One region of the Tepidibacillus sp. HK-1 genome, then DNA from elsewhere that is predicted to be linked to it. Evidence: a T-box and tRNA genes for the amino acid it is inferred to sense, from the RefSeq annotation. Region 1 holds a T-box; the other regions hold tRNA genes.

Region 1 (8,597 bases):
AGTAAACCGTGATCGTTTGAGTGAATGGGTCTCTCCACATACATTAAAAGTAATTTCACCTAAAAAAACCGTGAAACCTAAGGTTTATCAATTAAATGGTCAGCAAACTCTATTTTGGGGTGGATTGGCTCGAATCGATCAAAATGGGGATTCAACTAATACTTTTGTTTGTTATATTTCTAATGAGCTGCCTATTCATCGAACAAAAAGGAGTCAGGCAGAAGAGATTTATCAGAAACATCTAGGAGAACTACTTAGCCCTCCTACAAAGGAAGAGATTGGAGCTTTACCAAATTTGATGAAACATTCCTTTAAAGTTTCTGGAAAAGAAAAAATGGACATTGTGATCTCAGGTTTGGGATGGATAAGTGTTGGAGGAGAATCGACAAATGTAGATGTTTTTGTGCCGAAGGGAATAGGGGTACACATTCGTAAAGCATTGATCTAATCTTTATATTTTATAGGTAAATGAAACTTTAAAGGAAGTATTTTTTGGGAGAGTTTGATATGGTAAATAGTGAAACAGGGATCATCGGGTTAATTGGTCATCCAGTCGCCCATTCCAAATCCCCACAAATGCATAATGCCAGTTTAAGGAATTTAGGTTTGAATGATATCTATTTAGCATTTGATGTAAAACCAGAGAATTTAAAAGATGCCATTCAAGGAATAAGAGCCTTATATTTTAAGGGATGCAACGTAACGATTCCCTATAAAGTAAATGTAATTCCTTTTTTGGATGAAATATCTGAAGAGGCAGCAAGAATTGGCGCAGTTAACACCATCGTTAACAAAGATGGAAAACTGATTGGCTACAATACAGATGGAGAAGGATATCTTCGATCACTAGAAGAAGAAACGGGTTTTCAGCTTCAAGGGAAACGGATTATGATTTTGGGGGCTGGGGGTGCTTCTAGGGCGATTAGTTATACCTTATCTCTGCAACCAATTGAGGGCATGGTTCTAGTTAATCGTGATCTGAATAAGGCAAACGCATTATTAAACGAGTTAAAGCAGACTGATTATCATAAAGCGATTACATATCATGAACTTCCAAATGAAATGGAACAAGTAGATCTTATCATCAATACGACATCGATAGGGATGTATCCCAATATCAAGGAAACACTTATAAAAAAAGAATGGATTCAACCTCACCATTTAGTTAGTGATATTGTTTATAATCCTCTTGAAACCAAGTTATTGCAAGATGCCAAGGCTCAAGGAGCAAAGATTCATTCTGGTTTAGGGATGTTTATTTATCAAGGCGTGATTGCCTTTGAAAAATGGACCGGAATCACTCCAGATCCAAATATTATGAGACGTGTAGTATTAGATTCTATCGTTTAGGAAGGAAGAAAAAATATGTTAACGGGAAAACAAAAAAGGTATTTACGCTCACTTGCACACCATCTTGATCCTATTTTTCAAGTAGGTAAAGGTGGGGTTAATGAAAACATGGTGAAACAAATCAATGAGGCTTTAGAAGCAAGAGAACTGATTAAAGTTTCTGTATTAAAAAATAGCCTAGAGGATGCTGATGAAGCAGCAGCTGCCATTGTAGAAGGTACCAATGCAGAATTGGTTCAGATTATTGGCCATACGATCGTGTTATATAAGGAATCAAAGGAAAATAAAGAAATCGAATTACCGAGGTAATGATGAAAAAGATTGGAATACTTGGAGGAACCTTCGATCCGCTTCATATTGGACATCTTGTCATGGTGGATCAAGTATTGTTTTACGCAAAGCTTGATGAAATTTGGTTTATACCAGCGCCGATACCTCCTCATAAAAGTGAGGAAAAAATCACACCGATTCAACATAGGGTAGAAATGTTGAAACAAGTGATGAACATTGATCAACGATACAAGCTCTGTACGATTGAATTAGAACGTTCTGGACCATCGTACACCATTGAAACGATAAAGGAATTGAAAAGAAGGTATCCAGATCATCTTTTTTATTTTATAATTGGCGGGGACATGGTTCAATATCTACCGAAATGGGTTGGAATCGATGAATTGTTATCATTGGTTCAATTTATTGGTTTAGAAAGACCAGGATATCAGCTTGCTCCACAGTCACCGACTATGGAAAAAATCTATAAACAGGTGCAAATGCTGCCAATGCTACAATTAGATATCTCATCCACTCAAATTCGGGATTGGGTAAAGATGGGGAGAACGATCCGTTATGTCGTTCCCGATGTTGTGGAACAATATATTAAGGAGCATCATCTTTATGAAGATTGATTTAACATGGTTAAAATCCGAATTAAAACAACAAGTAACAGCGCATCGTTATATTCATTCATTAGGTGTAGCGGAAACTGGGAAACAGTTAGCCAAAGGATACGGTGCAGATCCTGAAAAAGTTGAGCTAGCCGGGATATTACATGATTTTTGCAAATTTTGGTCAAAAGAGGAATTGGCTAATGAAATAAGAAAACATGAAGTATTAACAAATGATTTGTTAGATTACAATGCAGAATTATGGCATGGACCAGTTGCTTCTGTCATTGTGCAAGAAAGGTTTCAAATTGATGATGAGGATGTAATTATGGCAATTCGTTATCACACTTCTGGAAGAGAACAAATGTCAACGATTGAAAAAATTGTTTGTTTGGCTGACTATATTGAACCCTCTCGACAATTTCCAGGAGTTGAGGAAATTCGGAAATGGGCAGAAAAAGATTTAGACAAAGCCTTATTAGCCGCAATCGATGGTACAATTCAATTTTTGATCAAGAAAAAAATGAAGATTTATCCTTTAACAGTTAGAGCAAGAAACGATTTAATTGACCAGATTGAAAAGAAAAGAAAAAAGGAGGATGAAAATGGCATTATCGGTTAGAGAAATTGCCGAGTTGGCTGCACAAACAGCTAGTAATAAGAAGGCAAAAGATGTTGTCATTTTAGATATTAGAGGATTATCAGTGATCGCTGATTACTTTGTTATTTGTAGTGGTAATTCTGAAACACAAGTACAAGCTGTGGCCAATGAGATTAAGGACAAAATGCATGAAGTTGGTGTTTTAGTAAAAGGGTCTGAGGGCATGGATCAGGCAAGATGGATCCTTATCGATCTTGGTGATGTTGTTGTCCATATCTTTCATAAGGAAGAAAGGGAATTTTACCATTTAGAACGTTTATGGGGAGATGCACCCCGAATTGAATTTGAGGAGAATACAGAATGAGTTTACAAACAGGTATGTACCATGTATTAAAGGTGGAAAGAGAGTCTCCATTTGGTTATTTTTTAAGCGATGGAACAGAAGATGTACTTCTTCATTTTTCTGAGACTAATCAGCAAAAGTTTGAACTAGGGGATCAGATTGAAGTCTTTTTATATAATGACCATAAAGGAAGAATAGCTGCAACGTTGCATACCCCAAAAATTGTTATGGGTGAAATTGGTTTTTTAACTGTAGATGGATATGAAACAAGAATGGGTTTTTTTCTAGATAATGGAATTAGTAAGCAAGTTCTTTTACCTATATCTGAATTGCCAGAAGAAAAGAAAATTTGGCCAAAACCTGGTGATCAATTATTAGTCAAATTGGTTCATGATAAGCAAAAACGCTTATTGGCCCATTTGGTAGATGATGAACAGGAAATAAAGAGTTTCATCGATCAACAATTAGATGGTCATTTGCCAGATCCTATAAAACAAACCCAATTTGTAAAAGGGATTGTACTTCGTCATATAAGTGTAGGCGCACATGTTTATTTGGAAAATCATCAAATTGGTTTTCTCCATCGTATGGAACAAATACATGAACTAAGATTAGGGGAAAAAGTACAGGTAAGACTTACCTTTGTTCGCGATGATGGTAGAGTAAATCTCTCAATGAAACCATTAAAGCAAACCAGTAGAATAGAAGATGCAGACCGTATTTTAGAGGTATTACATGAACGGGGAGGGGCTATGCCTTATTGGGATAAAACCCCACCAGATATTTTACAAAAGAAATTTAATTTAAGTAAAGCAGCATTTAAACGAGCATTAGGAAAGTTGATGAAGGATGGAGTCATTTATCAAGAGGAAGGATGGACTTATTTAAAGAATCGAGATGAATTATAAAAAATTTGCCTATGTTTATGACCAATTGATGAAAGATGCTCCATATGACCAATGGATAAAAATAACGGAGATGCTCATTAAAAAATACAACCTTCATCCTTCACGGATCATTGATTTAGGCTGTGGTACTGGGAATATCGCAATCCCTTTAAGTAAACAGGGCTACCAAATGATCGGGGTTGATTTATCCGAAGAAATGTTGTCCATCGCTTTTGACAAGATGTTAGAATCACATGTTTCTTTTCCTCTTATTCAACAAAACATGATGGAGTTAGATATTGATCAAAAGGTTGGACTTATCATAAGTTATTGCGATTCATTTAATTACTTACACGGAATCGAAGAGGTAAAAAAAGCATTTATTCAAGTGAATAAACATCTTGAGGACGGGGCATACTTTATATTTGATATGCATTCTCCTTACAAATTTAGGGAAGTCTTCCATGATCAAACCTTTGCTTGGAATGATGAGGATATTTCTGTGATTTGGCAAACAGAGGTAGATATCGATCAATTGATGGTAAACCATGATCTAACTTTTTTTGTGAAGCAATCTGAGCATTGTTATGAAAAGTTTCAAGAAACTCATATTCAGCAAACATATTCCATGGAAATGGTAAAACAAGGCTTAGAAGAAACGGGTTTTGAATTAGAGGAAGTTTTTGGTGATTTTCAATGGCAACCAGTTCAAGAAAATACTGAGCGGATTTTTTACGTTGCAAGAAAACAATCTTAATTTCTATTGACATTTTACGACAAGATTGCATATAATCATAAATAATCTGATCTAGTACAAAAGTAATGCAAAGGAGTAGTAACAAGCCATAGATTTTGAGAGAGTCGGTGGTTGGTGAGAACCGATAATCAAAAGCTTGCGAACTCGCCTTTAAACTGTAGATAGGAAAGCAAAGTACTCTCTACCGTACCTCTGCGTTAAAGAGCTCGAGTGGTATTTATGGTTGAGTAGATATCATTAGGGTGGTACCACGGGAAATGTAACCTAACCTCTCGTCCCTAGCACATGCTTTGGGGTGGGAGGTTTTATTATTTTTTAGGAGGTTTTTACCATGAATGAACAGGTTTATCAACCTAGAGAAATTGAACGAAAATGGCAACAAATCTGGGAAGAAACAGATGCACACAAAACCAATGAAGATGAAAAAAAACCCAAATTTTATACCTTGGAGATGTTCCCATACCCTTCTGGCGAAGGATTACATATGGGGCATGTCCGTGTTTATACCATTGGTGATGTGATCGCTCGTTTTAAACGAATGAAGGGATATCAAGTCCTTCATCCAATGGGTGCTGATGCGTTTGGATTACCTGCAGAAAATGCCGCAATCCAAAGAGGAGTCAACCCAAGAGAGTGGACCCTAAACAATATGGAAAGGATTCGTAATGAACAAAAACGTTTAGGTGTTTCATATGACTGGGATCGTTATGTAGCCACCTGTCTACCTGATTATTATAAATTCACCCAATGGCTCTTCTTGCTTTTCTATGAAAGAGGGTTAGCTTACAAGAAAAAAGCAGCAGTTAACTGGTGTCCTACTTGTAACACGGTATTAGCAAATGAACAGGTCGAAGATGGGAAATGTTGGCGTTGTGATAGCGAAGTGACCAAAAAAGAATTAAACCAATGGTTCTTCCGTATCACTGATTATGCGGAACGCTTACTTCAAGATTTAGACCAATTAGAGGGTTGGCCTGATAAAGTAAAAATGATGCAAAAAAACTGGATTGGTAAAAGTGAAGGAGCAGAAGTGGTTTTTACTGTTCCAGCATTAGAGGATACGAAGATTTCAGTGTTTACAACTCGCCCAGACACTTTATATGGTGTAACCTATATGGTTGTTGCACCGGAACATCCTCTTGTCCCCCAATTGATTGCAGGGAAAGAGAATGAAAAGGCAATTCTTGAGTTTATTGAAGAATTGAAAAAGGTAAATGAAATTACCCGTACCTCTACTGAAGTGGAGAAAGTGGGTTATTTTACTGGAACCTATGCCAAACACCCGTTAACAGGGGCAGATATTCCAATCTGGGTAGCTAACTATGTGTTAATGGATTATGGTACAGGGGCTGTTATGGGAGTTCCTGCTCACGATGAGCGTGACTTCTTATTTGCAAAAAAATATCAACTTCCCATTAAAATTGTGGTTCAGTCTAAAGAGGGTGAACCTTATACACTAGAACAAATGACTGGGGCATATACAGAGGATGGAGTTCTTGTAAATTCAGATCAATTTAATGGTTTAAACAATAGGGAAGCGATTCGAACAATTGGTGAATATCTTGAAAAAATAGGTAAAGGAAAATTAACTGTATCTTATCGTTTACGTGATTGGCTTATTTCTCGTCAACGTTACTGGGGAACACCTATTCCAATGGTGTATTGTGAAACATGTGGAAATGTACCCGTTCCTCTTGAGCAATTACCTGTTATTTTGCCAGAAGACGTAGTGTTTAACGGTAAAGATAATCCTTTAACCACTTCAGAAGCATTTGTTCATACGACTTGTCCGAAATGTGGGGGTCCTGCTCACCGAGAAACAGATACGATGGATACATTTATTGATTCATCATGGTATTACTTCCGTTACGCAAGCCCTCATGAAGAGATCAAACCATTTGATTCAAGACAAGTAAATAAATGGCTTCCAGTTGATGAATATATTGGTGGAATTGAACACGCTGTATTGCATCTACTCTATTCACGTTTCTTTACAAAAGTATTTTATGATGCAGGTCTTATTTCATTCCAAGAGCCTTTTAAGTCCCTTCTTACTCAAGGAATGGTACTTAAAGACGGAGCAAAAATGTCCAAATCAAAAGGGAATGTCGTTAGTCCAAATGAGATCATTGAAAAATATGGTGCTGATACAGGGCGTCTATTTATCCTATTTGCTGCACCACCTGATCGAGATCTAGATTGGAGCGATTCAGGAGTAGAGGGAAGTCATCGCTTCTTAAATCGTGTGTGGAGAATGGTACAACAGCATCTAGAAACCCTTACACAGACTTATCCATACCAAGTGGAAACTGATGCGGAAAAAGAGCTTCGCCGCATGATTCATCTTACCATCAAACGAGTGACTGAAGATATTGATGAAAGAGATAACTTTAACACAGCAATTAGCGCAATTATGGAGTTAGTAAACAAAATTTATGTTTATCCAGAGGATGGCAATAAAGGGTTGCTAAAAGAAGCGATTGAAACCACTGTCATTCTACTTGCTCCGATGACACCACATCTGGCAGAAGAATTGTGGCAAATGATGGGACAAAGGGAAAGTATTCATAAAGAAAAATGGCCAACATATCAAGAAGAGTATTTAGTGTTAGATGAAGTGGAAATTGCAGTACAAATCAATGGAAAAATCAAAGGAAAAATGGTTGTTCCGACTTCCTATTCCAAAGAGGAGTTAGAAAAGGAAGTTCTTTCTGATCCAAGATTAGAAGAATGGAAGGCTGGTAAAGAAGTCCGTAAAGTGATTGTCGTTCCAGGAAAACTGGTCAATATTGTTGTTAGCTAATAAATCATAAGAAAGACTACTGGACAAACCAGTAGTCTTTTTGTACAAAAAGCAGGAAATTTATGCTTTTTATCAAATATTAGGAATGTGTTTTCATTTTATTCGCATATGCTGTGAACATTTCCATTGTTACTTCTTTTCGAGAAGGAAGCTGATTCTTTAGTGCGTATCGATTCATTTCATTAGTCCATTGATTTAACTTAGTTAAATCTACATTTTTTCCTATTTTATATTCGGTTAGTAATTCATCTATAATCCGTTCACGCTGCTGATCCATTTGTTTATATACTTCGATGGCATGAACTTTTTCATTTACTTTTTTTGATATTTCCAAATGAACGCTATTCATTTTATCACCTCAACCTTTTGATTCTATTATTTTATATCAATAATTAAAAAAATGCAGTAGTAGAAAGGGGAAGAAGAATGGGAAGTCTCCCAAATATACGGTTTACAAAAAGAGAAAAAGTCTTACTCGGACTGTTGATTATTTTTTTACTTATCATCATTAGTCAATACATCTCTTATCATCAAAAACAGCCACCTACGTTTGCGGATGAACCTTTAGTTGAGTTATCCACCGAAAAAGGGGATACCCCACAAGGAGAAGTAAAGCAAACGGAAATGACAAATCCTAAGAAGATAGTAGTTGATGTGAAAGGAGCAGTAGCAAAACCAGGAATCTACCAATTAACAGAGGGGTCAAGGGTAAAAGAAGCGTTAGATCTTGCTGGAGGGACCTTAGCAAATGCAGATTTAAACCAAGTCAATTTAGCTCAAAAAATCGCAGATGAAATGGTCATTTTTGTCCCTGTTCAAGGAGAAACACTAAATGGTGTATCTTCTGGATTAGGTGTATCTTTTGAATCAAATGCTGAAACAATTTCCATCAACCAAGCAAGTGAAGAAGAGCTGATGCAATTAGATGGAATTGGTCCTGCTAAGGCAAAAGCTATTATAGAATACCGAACA
Region 2 (7,800 bases), on a different contig from region 1:
GATTACCCATTTGCAACAAGTTTTGTTGCAAAGTATTCAATTCTTGATCAAAGCTTTTTCTTTGCACAGTGTATCATCTCCTTGTATTAACCAAAACGACCAGTTATATAATCCTCTGTCTTTTGGTTTTTAGGGTTTGAAAAGATTTTAACAGTATCATCATATTCAATCAACTCACCATTTAGGAAAAAGGCAGTTTTATCAGACACACGAGCCGCTTGTTGCATATTATGAGTGACGATGATGATTGTATACTTATCCTTTAAAGAATGAACCAATTCTTCAACTCTTAATGTAGAAATCGGGTCAAGTGCAGATGTTGGTTCATCCATCAATATTACATCTGGTTCTACTGCTAAGGTTCTAGCAATACATAGACGTTGTTGTTGACCACCTGATAACCCCATGGCATTTTTGTTTAAACGATCCTTGACCTCGTCCCAAAGATTAGCCTGAATTAAACTAGTCTCTACTTTTTCATCTAAGATTTTTTTATTTTTCGTTCCATTTAAACGTAAGCCAGCAATCACATTATCGTAAATCGACATCGTCGGGAATGGATTAGGTTTCTGAAAAACCATCCCAATTCGGTGGCGTACGCTTACTGGGTCTATATTCGTATCATAAATGTTTTGGCCATCAACGATGATTTCACCAGTAACTCGTGCTCCTTCAATCACTTCATGCATGCGATTGATCGTACGAATAAATGTAGATTTCCCACAACCAGACGGTCCAATTAAAGCTGTAACTTGTTTATCTTTTATATCCAAATTTATATCTCTTATAGCATGAAAATCTCCATACCAAGCGTTCAAATTATTTACTTGAATTGACATAGATTCCACCTCATTTAATGTATGACGATAAGTAAGATGAGTTCACAAGATAACCCACAAAAGTGACATCCTCCTTCGAACCGTATTCCGATTACTTTTGCGAGAACCCTAGAAAAATTAAGCTCTACTTCTTGTGAGAAAACGTGCAGACACATTAAGAACTAAAATTAGAAGGATCAACACTAATGCCCCTGCCCAAGCTTGAGCTTTCCAGTCTGCATATGGAGAGATCGCATAGTTAAAGACCTGAACGGGGATAGAAGCCATAGGCTCTAGTAAAGTTCTGCTAAAATAAATATTTCCAAACGCCGTAAATAATAATGGTGCTGTTTCTCCAGATACACGTGCAACAGCTAACATAATTCCAGTTACAATTCCCCTCATTGCAGAAGGTAAAACAATGAATAAAATAACTCTCCATTTAGGTAACCCTAATGCTAATCCAGCTTCGCGAATATCACTTGGGATTAATTTTAACATTTCCTCTGTTGTACGTGTAACCGCAGGAATCATAATAAATGCTAATGCAACTCCTCCAGCAATCGCTGTAAAACCACCCATGGAAATGACTAATAAAGTGTAGACGACAATACCAACAACGATGGAAGGGACACCAATTAAAATATCAGTAAGAAAACTAATGGACTTACCCAACCTATTTCTCCCATATTCAGATAAAAAGATCCCTGACATGAGACCAACAGGAATACCTATAATTGAAGCAATTAAAATTAAAGTAAACGTTCCAATGATTGCATTTGCTATTCCACCACCTTCAACTCCAGGGGGAGTTGGCGTATGAATGAAAAAACTTAAATTTAATGCAGGTAAACCTTTCATAATAACATATCCAAAAATACTAAACAGTGGAATTAAGGCAGTTACTGTTGCAATAATTGTGAGAATAACCATTATTTTACTTTTTATCTTTCTGTTCTTAAGTGATTTCATCATTTCACCTCTTGAGTTCCTTTTGAAACTGACCAAACCAATAATCTTGCAATAATATTTATAAGTAAAGTAACCCCGAACAAGACCAAACCAATTTCAATCAATGCAGATAAGTACAGATTTGATGAAGCTTCAGTAAATTCATTGGCTATTACACTTGCCATCGTATAGGCTGGATCAAAAATAGATTTTGGGACAGAAGGTCTATTCCCGATAACCATCGTTACTGCCATCGTTTCACCAATTGCTCGTCCTAACCCAATAATCATACCACCTAATATTCCCGTTCTTGCATAGGTTAAAACAGCTGTTCGAATCATTTCCCATTTGGTTGCTCCTAAAGCTAGAGCTGCTTCACGTTGTGTATTTGGTACAGTTGCAATTACTTCTTTTGAAATTGATGCAATTGTAGGGATAATCATAATAGCTAAGATCACACCAGCTGTAAATAAACTCACGCCATACGCCGGACCTGAAAAATAAGGTATAAATTCTCCTAATGTATTAATAAAAATAGGTGCGATATAGTTCCGTAAAAATGGAGCTAAAATAAACATTCCCCACAAGCCATACACAATTGAAGGGATTGCTGCTAATAATTCAATCATAAATCCTACCGAGTTTCGAACCCATTTAGGTGCTATTTCTACTAAATAGATGCCAATCCCAACACTAATCGGCGTTGCAATGAGAAGTGCAATAAGTGAAGAAACCACTGTCCCATAAATAAAAGGCCAAGCTCCAAATTGTTCTTCAACTGGATTCCATTTCGAGTCAAAAATATAATCCCACCCAAACTCAGCAATCGATAACTTCGATCCAGAATACATTTCATAAATCATTAAGAAAAGTAGAAACATAACTGAAAAACCAAATAGATAAGCGATTCCCTTAAAGATTTTGTCTCCGTAATGTTTTTTCAAGCGATACACCCCTTACCAAGCTAAAATACACAGCAAAAAACCCTGTTATTTAGGGTTTTTTGCCATCCGTATGTCATTTTACTATTTCACTTGAACTTTGTCTAATTGTTTAACATCTAAATCTTGAATTTCTTTTGGTAATGGAGCATATTGTAACTCTTCAGCAAATTTTTGTCCTTCAGTAACAGCATATTTTAAGAAGTCGACCACTTGTTGAGTACGTTCCTTATCCATTGGGGAATTCTCATAAACCAATAACCATGTTGTTCCAACGATTGGATAACTATTTGCACCAGGTTGGTTTACTAAAGATATTTTCATATCTTCAGGCATATTTGCTACTGCTCCAGCAGCTGCGGCAGAAACTGTTTCAAGCGTTGGAGCCACAAAATTGCCATCCTTATTTTGAAGCTCGACTGCTGTCATTTTATTCTCAATAACGTAGGCTAATTCAACATAACCAATCGTACCAGGCTCATTTTGAATTTGTCCAGCTACACCCTCATTACCTTTTGCACCAATACCTTCAACTGGCCATTCGATTGATTTACCAACTAAGTTATCACCCCAAATTTCGGGTACTGCAGCATTTAGGTAGCTAGTAAAAATATAAGTTGTTCCTGATCCATCAGAACGATGTGTTACTTTAATCTCTTCATCTGGTAAGTTTACACCTGGATTAATATCGGTGATTTTTTTATCATTCCATTTTGTAATTTTTCCTGTGTAAATTTCTCCTAATACTTGTGGAGTTAATTTTAATTTATCTACACCTTCTAAATTATAAGTAACGGCAACCCCACCCAATGTTACTGGAATGTGAAGCACATTTCCACCTGCTTGATTGATCTCGTCTTCTTTCATAGGCGCGTCAGATGCAGCAAAATCTACTGTTTTCTTTATCAATTGCTGAATTCCGCCACCACTACCAATTGATTGATAGTTTACTTTAACACCTTTAGCATTTGCATAATCTGGAATCATTCTTTGTAATAATGGGTTAACGAAAGAGGAACCAGCTCCGTTTAATAGTATATCTTTACCCGCAGCATCTCCACCTTGCTGTGTTTGTTCTCCGCCTTGTTGATTTGGTTGATTTTGAGCAGCACATGCTCCTAAAGTAAAGACAATCACTAATGCTAGGAAGAGTAAGCCTAATTTTTTAAAGTTCACTTTCAAAAGCCCCCTTGAATTTTTTGATTTGTTTTCCTTACAAGTTTGAGTATACTTTGTCCATATCAAGCTAGCGTTAATGAATTGTTAAGGAATTGTAAATTTTGATCTGTTTTTTTATTTTTTCCGTTTTTATTATGATTCATCCATACTCATATGAGTTATCTCTGCTATAAGAAGAAAAGAATATTAGGAAGACATTGATGACAGAAAAAAATGAGCGATAGCAAGCGCTATCGCCTTTTTCATATATAATGTGGGGTCAAATCTATGTCACATGTTTATTTTAACGACACATTGTTGATAAATTATTAAACAAATGTAAAATTAAATTAAATAAAAAAGTAGCTATCAAAAGCTACTATTTTATTTGCAATATGAAATTCATCTGATAATGATGTCATTCGACGTCGTACTCGAAAATTAATGAAAATTAATATAGTGCACTCTCTGAATATATTAATGGTGCCGAGGACCGGACTTGAACCGGTACGGTAGTCACCTACCGCAGGATTTTAAGTCCTGTGCGTCTGCCAATTCCGCCACCCCGGCACGTTAATGGAGTACCCTAAAGGGCACAACTGTATTCGCTTGCTAGAAGTAAAATCGACGTAGCTGCGCTCAAATATATGGAGCGGACGACGAGATTCGAACTCGCGACCCTCGCCTTGGCAAGGCGATGCTCTACCACTGAGCCACGTCCGCAAATAAACATTAACTTTAAATAGTTGTCCATTTTTCATTTAAAAAATGGTGGTTCGGGACGGAATCGAACCGCCGACACGAGGATTTTCAGTCCTCTGCTCTACCGACTGAGCTACCGAACCTCTTTTGAGACATCAATTATCATACCATTAAAACGAATAAATGTCAATTTAATCTTTTTTTGACTTCATATATTCAAACGTATTCTTGCCTGTAGAATATAAACCAACTGCAATAACTCCATCATTTATTCCCTGTCTGATTGATTCGATAATTTGATGGTCAGCAAATAATAATGCATTCCCTATATTAAGCAAAACGATAAGCAATAGTGTAGTCCATGCTCTTAGCTTTTTAGGAATATGGATATAATCACTTAGAAATGGGGTTAAAGACATGGCTAAAGCTATAATAATACCCATTTCAATCATCATTCTTCCCCCCTTCAGAAAACTAAAAAGATAGCTAATATATTATATGAAAATAATGTATTTTTTCTTATGTGATCACCCATCCATTTATTTTTTGTTCTCTCGCTCAGAAAAGAATGATTACTTATTAGTATTTATTAAAAAAATCATTGAAAAAATAATCGAGACTTGTATAAAATATGAGTTAGAGACATACCGCCTAAGGTATCTTTGTTCCATGTTCAATATTGAACAAAGTTTGGCCTAGGCAATTCTCTTTATAGAACCAAAGTTAAGGGAGGGTAAAAAAAATGGCTAAAAACATTGTAATTCTTGGTGGTGGAACCGGTGGAACCATGGTTGCTAACCACTTGGCAAAAGGATTAAATCACGAAATTAAAAATGGTGAAGTAAAACTTACCATGATTACTGCAGAAGAGGATCATATCTATCAACCAGGTTATCTCTTCATTGCTTTTGGTTTGCAAAATCCTGAGCATTATGTAAAAAAACAGAAAGCTTTAGTACATCCACATGTAAACCTCGTCATCGCTGATGCAACATTGATCGACAAAAATAAAAAAGTAATCAAAACAAACAAAGGTGACTTCACTTATGATTATTTAGTCATCGGTACAGGTGCAATTCCTCGTTTCGACTTAATTCCTGGCTTACCTGAAGCTGGTGATGACTTCTATACAATGGAGGGTGCTCTTAAACTAAGAGAAAAAATCACAAACTTCCAAGGTGGTAAGATCGTTATTACACTTGGCCAACCTCATAAATGCCCAGTTGCACCTATTGAATTGTATTTAATGTTACATGAATTCTTTGAAAAGAAAGGTATTCGAGAAAAGGTTGAGCTCGTTTATACCTATCCGCTTGAGGAAGTTCATCAGGCAGTTAAGGTTGCTAAATGGTTAAAACCTGAACTTGAAAAACGTAATATCCGTTATGTTACTCAATTCGTGCCTGCAAAAGTAGATCCAGCGAGAAAGATTCTTACTTCCAAGGACGGAAAAGAAGAATCCTTTGATCTGTTAATTTCAATTCCACCTCATCGCGGAGCAAAAGTTATCTTCGATTCTAAACTTGGTAATGAAATGGGCTTTATTCCGACTAATCAATACACTTTAAAATCTGAAGTAGATCCTTCTATTTATGTAGTTGGAGATGCAACTGCAATCCAAATTAGTAAAGCTGGTTCTACAGCTCACTATGAGTCTGAATATGTTGCTAAAAATATTGAGCAAGAACTTCATGGCCAAACACCTACTCACTTCTATGATGGAAAAGTTTTCTGTTTTATCGAAGCAGGTCTAGAAGAAGGAACTTACATTAATATGGATTATAAAAATCCTCCAAATCCAGTTCCACCATCTGCTATGATCCATTGGTTTAAACATGCATTTAACGAAATGTATTGGATGACAGCTCGAGGACTATTATAGAAAGGAAAAGGGGTGTAAAAAATGAGTGTGACAATGGAAGAATGTAAGAATACGTTAGAATTAACTGAACAAGAATTAAATACCTTAAAAGAATTAGTACAAACAATTAATACTATGAAAGAGCAAAATGTATTAAAAGATTTATTAGATTTAGCTCACTTCATTTCCGGTGCAACAAGAGCATTAAACTCAGGGGCAGTAATTAAAATGGCTAATATCGCAGGGACAGCAGTAGAAACTGGAGATAGAGTACTAGCTGATTTAGGTGGCATGGAAACGATTAATAAAGTGCTAGATGCCGTTGAACAGGCAAAAGAAGATATAAAACATGATACCTCTAAAGTTGGCTTTGGATCATTGTTAAAGCTAATGAAAGATCCAGGTGTTCAAAATGGATTAAAGTTTATGCTTGCTGTTACAAAAAATTTATCTAAGTAATTCTAACCTATAAACGACAAAGAAGGCCTTACTTAGTATGATTTAAAGTAGGTCTTCTTCTTTTTTTATGAAAGCTCATAGTGGTCGGGATGACAGGATTTGAACCTGCGACCCCCACGTCCCGAACGTGGTGCTCTACCAAGCTGAGCCACATCCCGATCAATTGTGTACTATATATTTTAAAAATGTTAAGCACAATTTGTCAAGGTTTAAAGATCGCCAGGCGCCGGTTGATCTACACCTCTAATACGATGCTTGTGTCCGACATTTTTTGTTGTATAGAAATCATAGTAATGAACATGCCTTCCACTGCCCACTGGAATAGCTGGACTAGAGTATGCTTCGTAATAATGTGTATGACCATTTTCAAACAAAACGTAACCTTCGACAGAATGGATATGTCCCCCATCACTAGTTAGTATTGGTGGTGAAGTAATATCTAGGCATTGATGAACATGATCTAATTCGATTGAAGTATAATCCACAGAACCATGGGTATGGTTTGGCACAAGACCTGGATAAGCATCATCTTTTCCTATTTTCTTCATTATTATCATCTCTCCTTTATAGGTGTATATCTCACAATACAAATACTATGTAAATGTCTAGCATTTGATTGTACTATAGCCTATTAAGGAGTAAATGTTTTGTAATATTTAAGTATGGTGGAGCATAGCACACCTAGAAATTAAAGAGCTGGTTTTTATGAAAAAAAATAAATAGTACGGATATCCTATTTTTACTATTATTCATGACTACACTAAATGATATTGATTTTACGAATTGGTTAGATTACGTTGCTGTTGAGAGTTTCACTGTTTGGATTGGAATGATGATCTACAAATTGAAGTTAATGAGGAGGAAAAAAAACCGCCCTTATGATGATTAGGGGGCAGACATTTTCGGTTTA
Region 3 (8,597 bases), on a different contig from region 1:
TAGAAGCAGGACGAACGTTTAATTTAGTCTTGATTAGTTCTCTTCGTGCGGCAGGGGATGTGAATTTTCCTGTTATCATGGGAGTGATCTCAATGTTCGGTGTAAGTGTAACCTTAACCTATGTTTTAGGAATTCACTTTGGCCTTGGTTTAATCGGCGCTTGGTTAGGGTTTGCAGCAGATGAATGGTTTAGAGGTATTTTTATGTTCTTTCGCTGGAAAAGTCGAATTTGGCAGAAGAAAGTATTGGTTAAACATAGTGCTGAAATTGTGTGAGAATAATGAAGTAAAGGCTGCAAAACTCGCAGCCTTTTCATATTTTCTTTTTCATGATAAAAAGATAAAAAGGGTAAAATAGACATGTTAGATTTTTATACTTGGTTTAGATTCAGAAAGAGTAGAAAATACCTCATTCATTTTTTCCTTTGCCGCTTGAATAATCGCCTCCGGAATTTGATGGGGTTTTACTGGAGATCGGGTATGAATAATCATCTCCTGAAATTTATATAGAGATTCTTTTGGACTTAAATAGATTTCCTGTACGGGTACCTGTAATTCATAACTCGTTCGTGTGCAAATATCATCTATTCTTAGACGATAGTAGGGAAAGTCTTTGCCCCCTTTTTTCTTGAACCCTTGAGATTCAAATACTTTATCAATTCTTGAAGAGGGTTTTACAATTTTAAATCCAGACTTTACGTTAATGTGCACAAAACGGCCTCCTTTAACTTTATTGTATTAAAACGTTTATGAGGGATGCCTTGTTCAAAATACCTGTTATTTTTGTGAATTTTTTTTAAGGAGTGAAAAGGATGAGAGCAGATTTGCATTCGCATAGCACTGCATCAGATGGTCTAAATGCACCTGCAGATAACGTCAAATTAGCAAAAGAAGCAGGATTGGCTGCTTTAGGCGTCACAGATCACGATTCAGTGAGTGGAATTGATGAAGCGATTGAAATGGCTGAAAAAATAGGAATTGAGGTTGTTCCTGGAATTGAGATGAGTACTGTAGAAAAAGGACAAGATATTCATGTTCTTGGTTATTTTATTCGCTACCAAGATAAGGAATTTTTAAATACGCTTGATGAACTGCAAAAAGCAAGGGATAAACGAAATGAAATGATAATAGTCAAATTAAATGAGCTTGGCATACAGATCACATTAGATGAAGTGAAAAAGAAAATTAGAAGAGAAGGGGCTAATGTTGGTCGACCTCATATTGCTGAAGTATTGATCGAGAAGAAAGTGGTTGATACCATGGAAGAAGCTTTTGATTTGTACCTTGGAAAAAAGGGAAAGGCCTACGTAAATCCGATTCGAATTTCTCCAGAGGAAGGAATTGATATTATTAAAAAAGCTGGAGGAGTCCCAGTATTAGCCCATCCAGGATTATACGATGATGATGAAATGGTTGTTAGATTGATTAAATACGGGCTTAAAGGAATTGAGGCTTTTCATCCTGATCACGATGAAGAGGCAGAAAAACGGTATCAAGAAATGGGAGAAACTTACGGAATAATTGTAACCGCTGGTTCTGATTTTCATGGTTCAAGGAATGGCGAGATGTTCCACGCGCCAATAGGGACAAAAATGGTTCCCTATCAGGTTGTGGAACGTTTAAAAAATTTAAGAAGATAGGAATATCTCTACTCTTTCGACATACATGTTAATGAGATATCACGAAGGATGAGGTACATTTTAAAAAACCTTAACTTTTCTTTTCCATGGTAACATGTTCAATACCGGCCTCATCGAACGGTTCGCTGATGGTCATATATCCTAGGTCTTTATAAAACGTTTCGGCATGTCGTTGAGCGTTTAATCTTAGGGTTTTAAATCCCATTTTTAAAGCTTCTTGTTCAATAAAAGTCATTAATTTTTTTCCAATACCTTTACCTCGCTCATCCTTCAGGACAGCGACTCTCTCAATCTTGACGGTGGAGGGGTCATGGTATTCCCTCATTCTTGCAGTTGCTACAGGACGTTTATCATCATAGACAATAAAGTGAGTTGCTGTATTATCGTATTCATCCATTTCTAGTTCTTTTGGAACTTGTTGTTCATCGATAAAAACAACTTCTCTAATAGAAAAAGCATCCTTTAATTCTTGTAGATTTGTTACGAGTTTGTATATCAACTTTTGCATAAACTCACCTCAAATTTGCTACGAATATTTAAATTCACTGCTATTATTTTCCTGTTAATAAAAAAGTTTGATAAACTGTCCATGATTGATTCTCAATCTGATAACACAAATGAATTCGATCGACCAGTATAGACTTATTTAAATTTTCCAATTTCAATCTACCATATACATCATGTATTTCTTGTTCATGCAAATCTTGAGCAATGGTCATATGTGGAATAAATTGATGTTTTAATGGCCGCTTTAAGATGTCAGCGTTTAGTTTTTCTTGTAATTCATAAATAACAGGATTTTTTTCAAACCCTACATATACAACAGGAGAGATAGGAAGAAAAGTACCGACTTTGCTTAGTTTTAATGTAAAAGGAGGAATTTGACTTGTAATGTTTTCAATATATTGAATAGCCTCGTTTATATTTTCTATCTCAAAAGCCTCTTTAATTGTAATATGGGGCGGAATTAATGTGTAATGAGAATCATAACGTTTTCGTAATGAATTCGCCCAATCCTGTATTTCCTTTTGGGGGTAAATCACAATACCATATTTCATACCTTTTTCCTCCTTTTTCAACCTATCATTAGGTTCATAAACCTATTTTATCAAAAGAATTTGAAATATGAAATATTTTGGTAAATACAATGAAAGAATAAATTGCCTTTTTTCCGTATAAACTAAGAAAGAGTTTTTTTACATGAAGGAGGAATAAAATGGCAGTCATTTTTATTGTTTTTATTGCTTTGCTTTTTTTAGTTGGAATGAGTTATGGTTTAGCCTATTTAATTCAAAGACTGGATCAACATCAAAATCAATAATCTTTATCTATTTTTATTTTATATTTGATAAGGGTGGCAGTGTAAGCATGATTCACTGCTACTCTTTTTTTTAATAATATATATAATGAAGTTTATTTTGTATATGTAGAGAAAGTGATATGATGGAGAAAGATATTTTTGGAGGTGACAGGTATTGAAAAGAAGGGTACCAAGTAAAGAGGTAAAAGCTGCAGCGTTACAGAGATTAAGAGAACGCGGTGTTACATTGGAAGACATTGCAGAAATCGTCTATGAATTACAATTGCCATATAATAAAGATTTAACCATGGAGCTTTGCCTGGAAAGTGTAAACAAAGTATTAGAAAAACGTGAAGTTCAACATGCATTACTTGTTGGGATCGAGTTAGACGTATTGGCTGAAAAAGGTTTGTTAACTGAACCATTGCAATCTCTTGTTGAGTCTGATGAAGGACTTTTTGGAATTGATGAAACAATGGCATTAGGCTCTGTCTTTGGTTATGGAAGCATTGCAGTGACCACTTTTGGATATTTAGATAAAGATAAAGTGGGAATAATTAAAAAGTTGGATACAAAAAACGGTAAAGGTGTTCATACGTTTTTGGATGACCTTGTTGCTGGAATCGCTGCTTCAGCGGCAGGACGTATTGCCCATCGATTAAGAGATGTGCAAGAAATGGTGGAAGAAATAGAAGAACAAATGACTGAGGATAATGTGGTTTAGCTATGAGATTATTTGTTGCACTTAAGCTAGCTGAACATGTAAAAAATGAACTTAAACAACAATTGCCAATTATTCGCAACAGCTTACAATTGGGAAAATGGGTACCAGAAGAAAATTGGCATATTACTCTTCTTTTTTTAGGGGAAGTCGATGAAAAAGAGATGGAATCGTTAGACCAAGCATTAAATGAGGCTGTAAAAAATGTATCCCCTTTTCAATTACAGTTAAAGAATATAAGTGCCTTTCCTAGCGAAAATAAGCCTAATATTTTATGGGCTGATGTTCATGGGGACTTGCAAATGTTAAACAAACTTTACCAAAATTTTGTTGAAGCATTGACAAAAACAAAGATTACATTCGATGCAAAGCCAAAGTATACTCCTCATGTAACATTAGCAAGAAAGGTGAATGTTCCCTTTAAAAAGGAAAATTTTAAACTAACGTCTTCTGTATGGCAAGTAACTTCTCTAACTTTATACCAGTCAGTTTTTACGGTTTCTGGGGTAAAATATCAACCTATTTTAACTAAAGAGTTTTTAAATGAACGAGAGAAATGAGCTTTGTATGAAAATATGAGAGGCTGTTGATGAATTTCAACAGCCAAAACTTTTTAGAAACCATGGCCTGATTCATAAATTTGATTCGTTTGACTTGATAATTGAACCTGATTGATTGTTTGTTGTATTTGATTACTAAATGATTGGAGCGCATTTGCTTTTTGTTGCATCAATTGCTGAAGATGTAAAGGATTCATATTGGCTGATTTCAATTGGTTGTATTCGGTTTCCATCTTACCAATCTCGTTATAAAATTTTTGTAGCATTTGATCTAAATGCTGCATTTCAGGGACGCTAGTATGTTGTTGTGCCCGCCCAAGTTGTTGCGTTTTGAAATTTTGTTGAGACATTTGCATGTTGTTAGATGCAGTGGACGACGTAAGTTGAGATTGTTGTATAGGTACAACTAATGATGGATTGCTCTGTAATTGTTTAGTCTGCTGTAGTAGTGATTGAGTTCCACTTACGATTTGTGACACCAACAGATTTGTTTCTTTATTTACATAAGCGATTTGTCTGTCTTTTATTTGTTTGGCCAAAATGCAACACTCTCCTTAACCATGGTTCAAGTCAATGGTATTCATGTATACACTGACAATGTTATTGTAAACCCAATTCACTAAATATATGTGACAATACTATTGACAAATTATTGTACTCTAGGTAAAATTACTTTTGTCCCAAAGACCAAGAGGTTTAAGGGATAAAACTATTTTTAAAAATTGTTGCATAAATGTTATAAATCATATATAATAATTTTTGTCGCTAATTTTATTATGTAATGACGCGGGGTGGAGCAGTTGGTAGCTCGTCGGGCTCATAACCCGAAGGTCGCAGGTTCAAATCCTGTCCCCGCAACCAATAAACTATTTGCACTACGTCGAATATTCCCATTTATATTATGGAGCTGTGGTGTAGAGGCCTAACATGCCTGCCTGTCACGCAGGAGACCGCGGGTTCGAATCCCGTCAGCTCCGCCATTTTAAAAAAGTATTTGTTTAAAGTTAAATTAGTAGGGGCCTATAGCTCAGTTGGTAGAGCGGTCGGCTCATAACCGATTGGTCACAGGTTCGAGTCCTGTTGGGCCCACCATTTAAAAGTCCTGCCGGGGTGGCGGAATTGGCAGACGCACAGGACTTAAAATCCTGCGGTAGGTGACTACCGTACCGGTTCAAGTCCGGTCCTCGGCACCATCTAAATTGAGTGTAACAACGTCGAATATATGTGACTCCGTAGCTCAGCCGGGAGAGCACCATCTTGACAGGGTGGGGGTCGCTGGTTCGAACCCAGTCGGGGTCACCATACTTTATATATCAAGGGTTTGAAGGCCATAAAAGATTTTGGAAAGTTGATGGTCGGATATAAACCCTTTTTTTATTTTTTAGACCACCATCTTTCAAGATGTTATTCCTGAAAGGGTACAGAGGTGATAAGTAAATGGATGATAATAGCGACAATATAAAGAATGAAATCCAATTTATGGAGCATAATGAACATAAGGTAAAGAAAAGGAGATGAATCATCGTGGATAAGAAAATCAGTCCTAAAGAAAAGGAGCCTACCATTGCACCAAGTATGGAGATGGATGCACTAGATGAAGATGCAACTCCTGAAGAGGTAAAAAAGGGGAAATATACAAGGGTGGTTAAATTAGTAAGTGATCGTCGATAAACTAACAGCTACAAACAAACGTAGCTGTTGTTCTTTATTGCTATCCCGTAATACATAATAATAAATTGTTATCGTTTTCACATATAAAATAGTCATAAAATTTTTATTAGATATTAAATTCTGGAAATCTAATAAAATTAGCTGCTGTTAAAGTATTTAATTGATTTTTCTAAAGATTTAAACTTTAACGATGTTCATATTTTTGTTATAATTTTCACAATCATAGACTAAAAAATGTTGTATAATGAGATTGAAATTAAAAAAGAGGTGATTGGGATGGCAATCTACAAAGTGGAAGAGGTAGCTCGTCAAAAAGATTTATTAGATTACGTTGTAAACTATAAAGGTAAAATGATGAGCTTTGAAGAGTATTTAACAAAAAAAGAACAAGAAGCTGTTTGGGATTTTTATCTAGCCAAAAAGTAAGAACTTGCAATTATTTTATTTATAATACAGTAAGATACTGAGTTCATATAAAAGACCTATTCAACCTAGTGAAAGAGATATTAAAGATATGGAAACAAACCTTTCTATTATAGGAAGGTTTGTTTTTTTTTGCTTACGAAATCTCCAAAATTGTCAAACTTATACTAACTAATTCAAGTGAAATATTTACTTTAAAGGTTTAAAACGTTATAATGCAAACAATGATAATCATTAAACAAATTCAAGGAGTCGATTTTATGAAATTACCTTCACTCTCGTTAGGAGATTTAATAGCGTCAGTACCTATTATTCAAGGAGGAATGGGCGTAGGTGTTTCTCGTTCTAGGTTAGCCTCAGCTGTAGCAAATGAGGGAGGAATTGGGATCATTTCTGGGGTGCAAATTGGTTTTAATGAACCAGATTTCGAAAACAATGCTCTTCTTGCTAATATAAGAGCTCTAAGAAAAGAAATTAGTAAGGCACGGGAGTTAAGTCCCAAAGGCATTATAGGGGTTAACCTTATGGTGGCCATGAACCATTATAAGGAAATGGTAAGAACCGCGGTAGAGGAAAAAATAGACATTATTGTTTCTGGAGCCGGGTTACCTAAGGAATTACCTGAATTTATTAAAGGCACAAAAACGAAAATCGCACCGATTGTCTCTTCAGGAAAAGCAGCATATCTAATGACGAAGCTATGGGACAAAAGGTATGAATATTTACCTGATTTAATGATTGTTGAAGGACCTGAAGCAGGTGGACATTTGGGTTTTTCCATTGATGAATTAAAATCTAAAATAAATCTTTCTCAAATCTTAAGTGATGTAAGAGAAGCGTTACATTCATTTGAAGAAAAATATAAAAAACGTATCCCTATTATTGCTGCAGGAGGTATTTTTAATGGTCAAGATATTGCAAAATATTTAAAATTAGGAGTCTCCGGAGTACAGATGGGAACTCGCTTTATTGCTACAGAAGAATGTGATGCAGATGTTAATTACAAACAGGCATTTATTCGTTCAAAACAAGAGGATATCAACCTTGTAAAAAGTCCTGTTGGTCTTCCAGGAAGAGCCATCCATAATGAGTTTGTTAAAACAGTTGAAGGAGAAAGAATACCTGTAAAAAAGTGCTATGATTGTTTAGTCACTTGCGACCCTAAAACGACTCCTTATTGTATATCAAAAGCACTTATCGAGGCAGTGAAAGGGAATATTTCAAACGGATTGATTTTTACCGGTTCAAATGGGTATCGATTAAATGAGATTATTACTGTTAAAAAATTGATGAAAGAGCTCGTTCAAGAAGCTGAACTGATGATGTCTATGTAAAGATATTAGTAGTAAAAATCCTTGAAAGTTTTAATATTTCAAGGTTTTTTTATTACACACCTAGTAATCTTCACGCCAATGCAAAATGGTGATATTTGTATATCTTTTTTTCCAATACAAATTACGCATATAACTAGAAATCTAGATCCTGGCCATCAAGTCATGGTATATAAAGCAGCAGGAAAAATAGAGCAATATTTAATCACACTTAACCCATATGATCTTGTTGATGTATTTTTGATGTCTTTAAATCAAAATGATAAACAGTTGTTTAAAATGTTGCTTTCGAAAAATAAATATAAGGAAATACCTTCACTATTGGTTGAAATGGATAAAATCGATACTATCTCAAGAACGACTATTTTTGATAAGACGAACACATTCAATCTAATGTCATTTGAAATTCCCATAGAAGTAAACTTATATTGGAAAGAAGGGGGAAGAGAAAAAAGGAAAATGAATTTTCTACTAAAAAGAAATTCAGTTACAGATCGATGGACAATTGATTTTGAGGAACTGTTTACTGATTAAATGTTCTTTTTTTGTTGCTGTTCTTTCAATATTTCGATATGTAATTTGTCTAAAGATTGGCTTAACTTGATAACGACTGGATGAGTCAAACCATATTTCATAGCAGATTGAATCATTTCTTCTCGCAAATTTTCAAATTGTTCTATAAGTTGTTCAGACAAAATATATCAAACGCCTTTCAGTGGATGTTTTTACACAACATGACAAATAATAACATAATTTTTATTAGCTGACTATAAACAAATTCACAATTTTTACATAAAATTTTTTTTTAAATTTAAGCAAATGTACAAAATTGAATATATTAAGGTTTTTGCCTTAGATAAGAATTGTAAAAACTTACAAAATTAGACGAAATGCCGCATGACACTTGGCAGTTTTTGTTGTATGATGACATTAGTCATAGAGAAACTCACAC

What was found. A T-box is a leader RNA that pairs with one kind of tRNA and senses whether it is charged. The one in region 1 lies ahead of leuS (leucine--tRNA ligase), so its partner is inferred to be a tRNA-Leu.
Region 2: it has a tRNA-Leu gene. The T-box ahead of leuS (leucine--tRNA ligase) is inferred to sense a tRNA for this amino acid. The anticodon was not compared.
Region 3: it has a tRNA-Leu gene. The T-box ahead of leuS (leucine--tRNA ligase) is inferred to sense a tRNA for this amino acid. The anticodon was not compared.

What each region holds. Positions count from the first base shown of each region.
Region 1 is NZ_BDGM02000001.1:109,442-118,038, forward strand. Features, by position in the region: gene yqeH (ribosome biogenesis GTPase YqeH) at 1-448, shown strand, start outside; gene BEN26_RS00565 (shikimate dehydrogenase) at 508-1,350, shown strand; gene yhbY (ribosome assembly RNA-binding protein YhbY) at 1,366-1,659, shown strand; gene BEN26_RS00575 (nicotinate-nucleotide adenylyltransferase) at 1,662-2,255, shown strand; gene yqeK (bis(5'-nucleosyl)-tetraphosphatase (symmetrical) YqeK) at 2,245-2,856, shown strand; gene rsfS (ribosome silencing factor) at 2,840-3,199, shown strand; gene BEN26_RS00590 (CvfB family protein) at 3,196-4,086, shown strand; gene BEN26_RS00595 (class I SAM-dependent DNA methyltransferase) at 4,076-4,822, shown strand; T-box leader at 4,879-5,105, shown strand; gene leuS (leucine--tRNA ligase) at 5,154-7,625, shown strand; gene BEN26_RS00605 (DUF2533 family protein) at 7,705-7,974, opposite strand; gene BEN26_RS00610 (helix-hairpin-helix domain-containing protein) at 8,052-8,597, shown strand, end outside.
Region 2 is NZ_BDGM02000028.1:301-8,100, reverse strand. Features, by position in the region: gene phoU (phosphate signaling complex protein PhoU) at 1-67, opposite strand, end outside; gene pstB (phosphate ABC transporter ATP-binding protein PstB) at 87-839, opposite strand; gene pstA (phosphate ABC transporter permease PstA) at 957-1,790, opposite strand; gene pstC (phosphate ABC transporter permease subunit PstC) at 1,790-2,722, opposite strand; gene pstS (phosphate ABC transporter substrate-binding protein PstS) at 2,795-3,886, opposite strand; tRNA gene BEN26_RS12455 (tRNA-Leu) at 4,350-4,438, opposite strand; tRNA gene BEN26_RS12450 (tRNA-Gly) at 4,517-4,591, opposite strand; tRNA gene BEN26_RS12445 (tRNA-Phe) at 4,638-4,713, opposite strand; gene BEN26_RS12440 (hypothetical protein) at 4,762-5,022, opposite strand; gene BEN26_RS12435 (NAD(P)/FAD-dependent oxidoreductase) at 5,313-6,452, shown strand; gene BEN26_RS12430 (DUF1641 domain-containing protein) at 6,474-6,890, shown strand; tRNA gene BEN26_RS12425 (tRNA-Pro) at 6,972-7,048, opposite strand; gene BEN26_RS12420 (YmaF family protein) at 7,100-7,438, opposite strand.
Region 3 is NZ_BDGM02000008.1:24,212-32,808, reverse strand. Features, by position in the region: gene BEN26_RS05725 (MATE family efflux transporter) at 1-275, shown strand, start outside; gene BEN26_RS05720 (hypothetical protein) at 363-710, opposite strand; gene BEN26_RS05715 (PHP domain-containing protein) at 812-1,639, shown strand; gene BEN26_RS05710 (GNAT family N-acetyltransferase) at 1,710-2,147, opposite strand; gene BEN26_RS05705 (2'-5' RNA ligase family protein) at 2,191-2,697, opposite strand; gene BEN26_RS05700 (phosphatidylglycerophosphatase A family protein) at 3,115-3,663, shown strand; gene thpR (RNA 2',3'-cyclic phosphodiesterase) at 3,666-4,220, shown strand; gene BEN26_RS05690 (hypothetical protein) at 4,274-4,759, opposite strand; tRNA gene BEN26_RS05685 (tRNA-Met) at 5,006-5,081, shown strand; tRNA gene BEN26_RS05680 (tRNA-Asp) at 5,124-5,200, shown strand; tRNA gene BEN26_RS05675 (tRNA-Ile) at 5,237-5,312, shown strand; tRNA gene BEN26_RS05670 (tRNA-Leu) at 5,325-5,413, shown strand; tRNA gene BEN26_RS05665 (tRNA-Val) at 5,447-5,522, shown strand; gene BEN26_RS05660 (hypothetical protein) at 5,745-5,891, shown strand; gene BEN26_RS05655 (hypothetical protein) at 6,168-6,317, shown strand; gene BEN26_RS05650 (NAD(P)H-dependent flavin oxidoreductase) at 6,575-7,648, shown strand; gene BEN26_RS05645 (hypothetical protein) at 7,670-8,179, shown strand; gene BEN26_RS05640 (aspartyl-phosphate phosphatase Spo0E family protein) at 8,176-8,340, opposite strand.